DNA from 2 places in the Cryobacterium sp. M15 genome. Region 1 is predicted to be linked to the other one. Evidence: riboswitches for the same ligand, from Rfam matches in the RefSeq annotation. Region 1 holds a riboswitch; the other holds the start of a gene.
What was found. Region 1 has a riboswitch for thiamine pyrophosphate ahead of CXY83_RS13085 (ECF transporter S component). Riboswitches for the same ligand answer to the same signal wherever they lie in the genome.
Positions count from the first base shown of each region.

Region 2: it holds a riboswitch for thiamine pyrophosphate, as region 1 does, so the genes downstream of both, thiD (bifunctional hydroxymethylpyrimidine kinase/phosphomethylpyrimidine kinase) here and CXY83_RS13085 (ECF transporter S component) in region 1, are expected to answer to the same signal.

Region 1 is NZ_PJJW01000039.1:370,021-375,098, forward strand. It holds gene CXY83_RS13070 (VIT1/CCC1 transporter family protein) at 1-82, shown strand, start outside; gene dinB (DNA polymerase IV) at 266-1,480, shown strand; gene CXY83_RS13080 (hypothetical protein) at 1,506-1,835, shown strand; gene CXY83_RS17470 (hypothetical protein) at 1,901-2,137, opposite strand; TPP riboswitch at 2,180-2,290, shown strand; gene CXY83_RS13085 (ECF transporter S component) at 2,322-2,981, shown strand; gene CXY83_RS13090 (ABC transporter ATP-binding protein) at 2,985-4,514, shown strand; gene CXY83_RS13095 (energy-coupling factor transporter transmembrane protein EcfT) at 4,511-5,078, shown strand, end outside.
Region 2 is NZ_PJJW01000036.1:121,023-126,100, forward strand. It holds gene thiE (thiamine phosphate synthase) at 23-667, shown strand; partial or broken gene thiD (bifunctional hydroxymethylpyrimidine kinase/phosphomethylpyrimidine kinase) at 736-1,581, opposite strand; TPP riboswitch at 1,564-1,663, opposite strand; gene CXY83_RS08110 (glycoside hydrolase family 38 C-terminal domain-containing protein) at 1,807-4,878, opposite strand.

The DNA of each region.
Region 1 (5,078 bases):
GCTGCGACAACTCGTGATCGGCCTGGGCGCGGCCGCGGTCACGTACCTGCTCGGGCTGGTTTTCGGCACGACGCTCGGCTAGCTGCCCGATAAAACGTGTCGTCCCGTCGCATAACTCCTGCAGATTGCGTGACGTGATGCACGGCTTCCGCGAAAAGACGCGGTCGCGACATTTTTCAACAGTGAATTGCAGGAGTTATGCCCTGGAATTGTATTTTCCCTCTGTCAGTAGTGCATATGAGCCGGATCGGGTTAGGGTTTTTCGGTGGGCAGACAGGATGGCAGCGGGCGGCAGATTTCGGCGGACGACGTCGACGACCGTTCGGCGACGGTGCTGCACGTTGATCTGGACGCGTTCTTTGTCTCGGTCGAGTTGCTCTCTCACCCTGAATTCGCGCATCTGCCGGTGATCGTCGGCCACCGCGGCGGCCGTTCGGTCGTCACGGCGGCCAACTACATCGCTCGAAAATACGGTGTGAACTCGGCCATGCCCATGTCGCTCGCGTTGCGCCAGTGCCCGAACGCGATCGTACTCGAGCCGCACATGGGACAGTATCGAGACTTTTCCACCCGAGTGATGAGTATCTTCGACGACGTCACGCCACTGGTGGAACGGCTGGGCATCGACGAAGCGTTTCTTGACGTTGCCGGCGCGACTAATTTGTTCGGTTCACCGGCTGTGATCGGCGAACTCATCCGCGCCCGCGTGTTCGCCGAAACCGGTCTCGTCTGCTCCGTCGGCGCGGCGTCGACCAAGTTCGTCGCCAAACTTGCCTCCGGCCTGGCCAAACCCAACGGTCTGCTCGTCGTGCCGGCCGACAAGACGGTGGAGTTTCTGCATCCGCTGCCCGTGACCGCACTCTGGGGCGTGGGGTCCGCTACTGAGCAGATGCTGACGCGCCTCGGCCTGAAACTCATCGGCGATATTGCCCGCACGCCCTTGGACGTGCTGAAAAAAACACTGGGGGAGGCCTCCGGTGTGAAGCTGTTCGAACTGTCCTGGGGGCGTGACCCACGCTCGGTAACGGTCGAGCGGGAAGAGAAGAGCGTCGGCCACGAGGTGACCTTTGAACACGACGTGACCGACATCGACCGACTGCACAGTGAGTTGCTGCGGCAGTGCGACCTTGTAGCGGCACGGCTGCGGCGCAGCGATCTCGTGGCACGGCGCGTGGCACTCAAGCTGCGCTACACAGACTTCAGTACCGTTACCCGGTCGCGCACCCTCGCTGAACCGAGCAATGTCGGCCGGCGAATCTATGAGGAAGCAGTCGCTGCCTTCGACCTGCTGGCCGCGTCGGGTATTCGGGTGCGACTGATCGGGGTGCGGGCCGAGCAGCTCGGTCCAGCGTCGGGATCGGTTGGCTTATGGGATCCCGACGAGGACTGGCGCGGGGCCGAGCTGGCAGTCGATTCCGTGACCGAGCGATTCGGGGCGGGAACAGTGCGTTCGGCCTCCTTCTTCAAGCCTCGCCCATAAGGCACGAGTCGGCTACCCTGTTGGAATGACCAGCCTCCCGGAAAAACTCGCAGAAACCTTCCGTTCCGCCGGTGTGAAATCGGCTTACGGTGATCCCGTGCAAATTGACGGCGTCACCCTCATACCGGTGGCGCTCAGCTATTACGGTTTCGGTGGCGGTGATGCCGGCGAAGGCGGTGCTGTCGGATCCGGTGGGGGCGGCGGTGGCGTATCGCTGCCGATCGGTGCCTATGTCAAGTCGGGCGGCACCGCTCGGTTTGAGCCGAACGTCATCGCCCTGCTCGCCGTCGGTGTGCCATTCCTTCTGGTCGCCGGGCGCGCCCTGGCCCGAATAATCCGAGCCCTCAAGAAGTAGCCCCGCTCTTTGGACGGGGCCTGGGCCCGGGCCGCAGGCCCAGTCTATAAACTCGGCCCGGTTCCTCAGGTGGGCCCGGGCGAGCGGCGGGGGCGACGAGCAGAACGGATACGGCGGGGCCGGCGCGGCCGGCGCGCGAACCGACGGCGCGCCCACCGTGGCACCCTGAGTCGCAGCCAGGGCGGAAAGTGCCACGGGCTGCTTACCGGCAATCCCCGGGCGATGCGCCGACGCCGCGTCAGGAACCGACGCATCAGCAGGAGATACAGCGCCGCCAACACGAGCAGGATGCTGATACTCATGTCGTGATTCCCATGCCGCAAGTCTAGGCGGGGCGCTAGAATTGGCGGTATCACGGGAGTCCGGTACACCGGGCTGAGAGGAAGCTGACCAAGCTTCGACCGTCGAACCTGATCTGGATCATGCCAGCGCAGGGAGGCTTCTCGATCCCGTGCCCTGTATTCACCTACGGAAAGGGCACGAACAGTGCACGCTACAACGTCTTCACTCCGTCAGTCCACTCGCCAGGCTTCGAGGGCGAAGAAGCCCCGCAACTTTCGCTGGCGCGTGGTCGACATCGTCGTCGCGAGTGTCATCGGCGTTGCGAGCGGCGTCATCTTCTGGGCCTGGGGCCTGGCCTGGTCCCCGCTCAGTGCGATCCTCGCGTTCACGCCCGGCCTCGAGGGTCTCCTCGCCGGTGGCTGGCTGTTCGCCGGAGTGCTCGGCGGTCTCATCATCCGAAAGCCCGGCGCAGCCGTGTACACCGAGGTCGTCGCCGCTGTCGTGTCGATGCTGATCGGCACCCAGTGGGGATTCTCCACGCTCATCTGGGGCGTCGTCGAAGGCCTGGGCGCCGAAATCATCCTCGCGCTATTCCTCTATAGCAACTGGCGACTCGGCGTCGCCCTTCTCGCTGGCGCGGGCGCCGGCGTGGCAGTAGGTCTGCTCGACACGACCTTCACGAGCTATGCGGCATTGGATTTCGGCTACAGGGTCGTCTATTTCGTATCCGCTGTCGTGTCGGGCACCGTGCTGGCCGGCCTGCTGTCCTGGCTGGCCGTGCGCGGCCTGGCCCGCACCGGTGCGCTGAGCCGGTTTGCTGCCGGTCGGGAAGGGTCGCGAGCACCCTCCGCCGCGATCAGCTAGCGGATGTTGGACACCCCGCCGTTCCCGGCCGGTCACGGCGCGCAGATCCGCGCCGTACAGATTCGAGCCCGCGACTGGGGCTGGCGCCACGCCGGGCGCCACAATCAGGCGGTGTCCGGGCTGGACCTGCAGGTCACGCCCGGCGAGCGGGTTTTGCTGCTCGGTGCCAGCGGTGCCGGCAAGAGTACCCTCATGCACGCGTTGGCCGGAGTGCTCGGCGATGTCGAAGACGGCGACGAGACCGGCAGCCTGCTCATCGACGGTCGCCGCGCGGCCGAGGCGCGCGGGCGGGTCGGACTCGTGCTGCAGGATCCGGACTCCCAGGTCGTGCTGGCCAGGGTCGGAGATGATGTCGCATTCGGCTGCGAGAACCTCGCCGTCCCGCGCGCCGAGATCTGGCCGCGGGTGCGGCAGGCTCTTGCCGAGGTCGGCCTGGACCTGCCCCTCGACCACCCCACCTCGAGCCTGAGCGGCGGGCAGAAGCAACGCCTGGCTCTGGCGGGCGTGCTCGCTATGCGGCCGGGGCTGTTGCTGCTCGACGAACCGACCGCGAACCTCGACCCCACTGGTGTCATCGAGGTGCGCGACGCCGTTGTGCGCTCCCTCGATCATTCCGGGGCCACCTTTGTGGTCATCGAGCATCGGGTCGAGGTCTGGCAGGACGTCGTCGACCGCGTCATCGTGCTCGACCCGGCCGGCGGCGTGCTGGCCGACGGCCCCACCCGCGAAATCCTGTCGAGGCAAGGTGAGCGATTGGCGCAGGCCGGCGTCTGGGTACCAGCCCTGCCCCCCCGGTTTCCGACGCGCTCTCCAATCACTTCGGTGCAGACCCTGCTGCGGGCCGAGGGGCTCGCGGTGGGTCGCGTTCCGTTTGGACGGCGTGCGGCATCCGTTGTCGCCGCTGGCATCACCCTCAACCTGCGGGCCGGCACCGCCACCGTTGTGACCGGCCCCAACGGCGCCGGAAAATCTACCCTCGCCCTCACGCTGGCCGGACTGCTGAAGCCGGCCGGGGGAACGCTGCAGGCAAGTGACACGTTTGCGGCCGGTATCGTTTCTGAGCCGCACCGCTGGCGTTCCCAGCAGCTGCTGACCCGCATTGGAACCGTCTTTCAAGACCCGGAACACCAATTCCTGGCCGCGACGGTGCGGGCCGACCTGCAGATCGGCCCGCGCGCCCTCGGGCTCAGCCAGGCCGAACAGACCAGCCGCGTCGACGAGCTGATGCACCGGCTGCGACTCGATCATCTCGCCGACGCCAACCCGTTCACCCTGTCGGGTGGCGAGAAGAGGCGGATGTCCGTCGCCACCGTTCTCGCGACCCGTCCTCGCCTGCTCGTGCTCGATGAGCCGACCTTCGGGCAGGATTCTCGTACCTGGCAGGAACTCGTGACCCTTCTGGCCGAGCTGCTCGATGAGGGCATCGCGCTCGTCGCGGTCACCCACGACGCCCAGTTCGTCAACGCTCTCGCGGACGAGGAATACCGAATTGGTATGCCTGACCCGATCCGGCTCGGGACGGGAGCGCCATGAGCCTGCTGACCCCGACGATCCGCCCGAGCGTCGTCGCCCGACTCAACCCGGTCGCCAAGCTCGCAGTTGCCCTGATCGTGAGCTGTGCGCTGCTGCTCTCGATCGACTGGGTCTCGGCCGGAGTCGCCCTGCTGCTCGAGGCCGGACTTTTGCTCTGGTGCGGCCTGAGCGCCCGACAATTTTGGCTGCGAACGGCACCGGTCTGGATTGCGGCCCCGATGGCTGCGATCACGACGGTGCTCTATGGCGAAGACTCCGGCGCGCTGCTGTGGCAGTTCGGATTCATCTCGGTGACCGAAGGCTCAGCCCAGCTCGGCCTGGCCATCGGGCTGAGGGTGCTCGCCATCGGTCTGCCCGGTATCGTGCTACTCGCCACGACGGATCCGACGGACCTCGCCGATGGCCTCGCCCAGGTGCTGCGGCTGCCCGCGCGGTTTGTGCTCGGCGGTTTGGCTGGTCTGCGACTCGTAGGTATGTTCATCGAAGACTGGCACTCGCTCACGCTTGCCCGTCGAGCCCGCGGGGTCGGCGATGGCGGTGGACCGCGCGGCGCCGCTCGCCGGT
Region 2 (5,078 bases), on a different contig from region 1:
AGCGCCCCTTAGGGTTGGTCGCATGGACCCCATCACCGCCCGGCTGTATCTCTGCACCGATGCCAGAAAAGATCGCGGCGATTTCGCCGACTTCGTGGATGCCGCCTTCGCCGGCGGGGTCGACATCATCCAACTGCGCGATAAGAACATCGACGCGGCCGAGGAACTTCACTATCTCGAGGTTCTGCACACGGTCGCCGACCGTCACGCCCGGCTCTGGGCGGTCAACGACCGAGCGGATATCGCCGGCCTCTCCGGCGCGCCGGTTTTTCATGTCGGCCAGACTGACCTGCCGCTGCCTGCCGCCCGCACACTGCTCGGCACGGCTGCGCGGATCGGCCTGTCCACCCACACCATCGAGCAGGTGGATGCCGCCGTCACCGCCGATAACCTCGACTATTTCTGTGTCGGTCCGGTCTGGGCTACGCCAACGAAACCTGGCCGCGCTGCGGTCGGAATAGACCTGCTGCGTTATGCGGCCGCGCAGAGCGCTACCGTCGGCAGCCTGCGCCCCTGGTTCGCCATCGGCGGCATCGACCTCGGCAACATCGACCAAGTCGTCGACGCCGGCGCCACCCGGGTAGTGGTGGTGCGCGCGATCACCGACGCCGACGACCCGACGGATGCCGCTCAGCGTCTGCTCGCCAGCCTCCCGCCACTCGGCTAGTCCCACCGACCGTACCGCGTTCATCGCACGCCTGCGGTCAGAGTGGATACTGCTGTTGCACGGGCGAACAGCTGATGAAAGTGGTGAATCGGGCCATTTCCCTGGCCGACCTCGAGGTCGTCGGCGTGGGCCAGGGCGTCCTGGAGCCAGTCTTTGACCTCGACGAGGGACTGCGCCCAGTCACCGGTTCTCGCCTGCACCGTGGCCATGGCCGAGGAGAGCGAGCATCCGGTGCCGTGCGTGTTCCTGGTGCGGATACGTGGCAACGCGACCTCGACCACGCTGTGCGACAGTAACCCCTGGGTGTTGACCAGGGCATCCGGGCAGCTGGTTTCGTTGAGATGGCCGCCCTTGACCAGAACGGTGACACCGGTGCGAGCAGACAACCTTCCGCCCTGCTCCAGGGCCTCCGCCCAGGTGGCCGCCGGGTGCTCTGCAAGCAGAACAGCCAGCTCGGGAACATTGGGCGTGACGAGATCGACCTGAGGGATCAGGTCGCGCAGCGCTTGCTCGGCTGAGCGGTCAAGTAGCCGGTCACCACTCGTTGCCACCATCACCGGGTCGAGCACCACCACGGGCGGTCGACACTCCATGAGCCAGGAGCGCACCTCGGTAATGACGTCGAGTTGCGCGAGCATGCCGATCTTGACGGCATCGATGGTTACATCGTCGCTCACGGCGTTCAATTGTGCGCGCAGAAAAGCCACAGGCGGGGTGTGCACCGAGCGCACCCCGCGCGTATTCTGCGCGACCAGAGCACTGATGACCGCCATGCCGTAGCCGCCGTTGGCCGCAATGCTCTTCAGGTCGGCTTGAATCCCGGCGCCGCCGGTCGGATCGGTTCCGGCGATACTGAGAATTCGAGGCGTTTGCCGCAGCGCGAGCTGGGAGGTTTGACCAGTCATCCGTGACATTCCTTCGCTAGTACTAACTAGACAGGTTCGACGGGTATTGATCTCAGCACGCACACTATGTGCGGCACCCCGTGTCAAGGATCACCCTATACGCGCGCGCATTCAGCGCACAACCGCGCACGCGATCACCCTGGAGCAGGCCTATGCGCCGTCGGCTCTGCGACCGCTCAACGACTGGCTGCACAAAGTATTCCGCAGATAGTCACGCCAACGACGGGAGCCTGCCTACGAATGGTGGCGCAGGCTCCCCTCGCCCTCTTTGGCAGAACGGGCAACTCGCAGGGTGATGATCTGGAAAGCGCGCAGCACCAATCGACCACCAGCATCGGTTGTCGACTGCACTGCTACAGAGGCGACAGTGCGTTCGAGCAGATCGGTCTCGACGATTTCTGAGACAGTGAAGCCGAAGCTGACAGTGCCCGTGGAGCGCGAACCGCTCGCCTCGTACAGTCGCACGATAAGGTCACCGGAACGATCTTCGGCCAGTTTTACGGCTTCGACCACGATCGATGGGCACTCGCTCACGACTACCGGCGTTACGGCCGCGCCGACCACATCGCGCAGCGGCAGGTTGATCCGGTAGCCCTGCGCCGCAGCTTCGAGTACGTCTGGCGTCAGACTGATCGAGGTGCGAAGCGTGTGCACTCCTTGATCCGCAGTTGGGTCAGGGAACGTCGGCGCACGCAGCAGTGATTCCCGCACAGTCGTGGTCGTCCCTCCCCCGACTCGAGTAGTGCGGCTGATGTCATGCCCATAGGTTGAGTCGTTGGCAATCGCAATCCCGAAGCCCGGCTCCCCGACGAAAACCCACCGGTGTGCGCAGGTCTCGAAGCGAGCAGCATCCCAGGACGTGTTGACGTGGGTCGGCCGATAAATGTGGCCAAACTGTATTTCAGACGCAGCGCGGTCAGCGTGCACGTCGAGCGGAAAAGCCAACTTCAACAATTTTTGACGCTCATGCCAGTCAACCGTCGTCACGATGTCCAGGCTCGGCTGGTCACCGAGTACGGTCAGATCCTGCTGAACGGATGACCCCCCGAAGCGCCGCGTCACGCGCACCGTGACCAGCCCTGCACTCTGCACGAGTACCTTGACTTCTTCTGCTTCCAGAAGTTCCACGCCGTTCCGGTCGTAGTGCTCGTCGATGTCCCACGCGTCCCACTGCGTCGGGGTATCCCGAAAAAGTTGGAGCACATTGCCCGCTTGCCCCGCGGGCACGGCTTCTCTTCCGCTCACGCGGTCTACCAAGGAAATGAGGAGCCCACGTGCATCGATGGATGCCCGCACGACGTCGTTCTCGAGCACGAACGCCCCATCGGCCTGATGAAGGCGCACGGCTCCGGTTGGTATCCGCGACGCAGCAGACAGGGCAGGCACTCCCGCCACCGGGAACGGTGACGCATTGAAGCTCACCGGCGTCGCATCCGTTTGCGCCGAGGAAGCGAGCGCCGCCACGGATGTCGCGATCAGGTCTTCGAGATCGATTCGCACGGTCTCGTAGGCCGCTTCGGCAACCTGATGCACCCACGCGATAGAGCTTCCGGGCAGAATATCGTGAAATTGATTGAGCAACACGGTCTGCCAGGCAGCAGCCAGTCGTTCGTAGGGATAGTCAGCGCCCATATAAAAGTACGCCGTTGATGCCCAGAGCTCGGCCTCCCGAAGCAGGTGCTCGCTGCGACGGTTTCCGGATTTGGTCCTGGACTGCGATGTGTAGGTACCACGGTGAAATTCCAGGTAGAGCTCCCCCGACCACACGGGCGGGTTGGCATACGTCGCCTCCGCCTCCTCGAAGAACGCCCGCGGGCTGGCCATACGCACGGTCGGTGAACCCTCGAGCGAACGCGTGCGCTCCGCCGCTGCGAGCATCTCCCGATTGGGCCCACCGCCACCGTCTCCAAAACCGAACGGTACCAGCGACACGTTTGACGCACCCTTCTCGGAGTATTGGCGTTGAGCCCGGGCCAATTCTTCCCCCGATAACAATGAGTTATAGGTATCGACCGGAGGAAAGTGGGTGAAGACCTGGGTGCCGTCAATTCCCTCCCAAGCAAAGGTGTGGTGAGGCATGGTGTTGGTTTCGTTCCAACTGATTTTTTGGGTGAGGAAGTATTTCGATCCCGCCGCGGTCACGATTTGCGGGAATGCCGCCGTGTATCCAAACGAGTCCGGCAGCCAGATTTCGAGGGGTTCGATGCCGAACTCCTGCATGAAGAAAGCCTTGCCCACGAGCAGCTGCCGAGCCAGCGATTCCCCGCTGGGCATGTTGGTGTCGGATTCGACCCACATACCGCCCACCGGAACGAAGCGGCCCTCGAGTGCGCGCGTCCGGATGCGTTCAAACAGTTCCGGATAGTGCTGCTTCATCCATGAATACTGTTGCGCCGACGAACAGGCGAAGATGAAGTCGGGGTCTTCATCCATCAGGTGCAACACGTTTGAAAACGTGCGCGCACACTTGCGAATGGTTTCACGCACCGGCCAGAGCCAGGCCGAGTCGATGTGGGCGTGCCCGACAGCGATGACTCGGTGGGCGCTGGCGTAGGCGGGTTGCGCCAGAAGGGGCGCCAGTAAAGCGCGGCCACGGGATGCCGTGCCACTCACATCCTCGGGGTCCATTTGGTCGGTCATTTTTTCCAGCGCCCGAAGAATCTCAGCGGTACGCGGTAGGTCAGGGCTCAGCTGTTCCATGAGTCCAAACAGTGTCCACACGTCTTGGTCCAGTTTCCACACTTGGGTGTCGAGCAAAGCAACGTCCATGCGGCGCAGGCGGTAGATCGGTTCGATACCCGCCGTAGCCTTGTCACCCACGAGTGTCGGCTGAAAGCCCCAGTCACTTCCCACGTCGGGGTTGGACGCGGCTTCAATGTAGATATCAACCTGCTCTCCCGGCTGGGCGATCAGCGGCACATAGTTATTGAACGGCTCCACCGCTTTCACGATGTGCCCCTGCGGGGTGAAGACCAGACCTTCCGCCTGGAACCCGGCCTGACCAGACAGAAAACCGAGGTCCACGATGACTTCCGTGCGCGTGTGGAGGTCGTGAAACCGAGACCAGTCGGAGGGAACCATACCTGTGATGTGGAACCACGTCGTGCCCCAGGGCTTGCCCCAATGCTGGCCGATGCTGAACGGGGTGAAATCCTGGCCTTGCGCCTCAGAAAACGGCACGGGTTCGTCGGGCACTTCCCACGCGCTGATGGTCAACGGTGACGAAACCCGGTACAGCGACGGGGTGACCCGCTCGCTGACGAAACGACGGATGCGGGCGCGAATGAGGGTGGAATTGTCGTGCACGTGGTGCTCCTTGCGCTGGAGGGGTCAGAGCGTGACGGCACCGGCCATGGCCGAGGATCCGCCGAGAACACGCGACACGAAGACGTAGAGCGAACTTTGGGGAGGCCACCGTGATCGTGGTCGATTCCGAGGCTGCCTTATCGCCGCTCGCTGAACAGCCGGACACGACGAATACTGCCATGGCCGCGAGTGCGACGGCG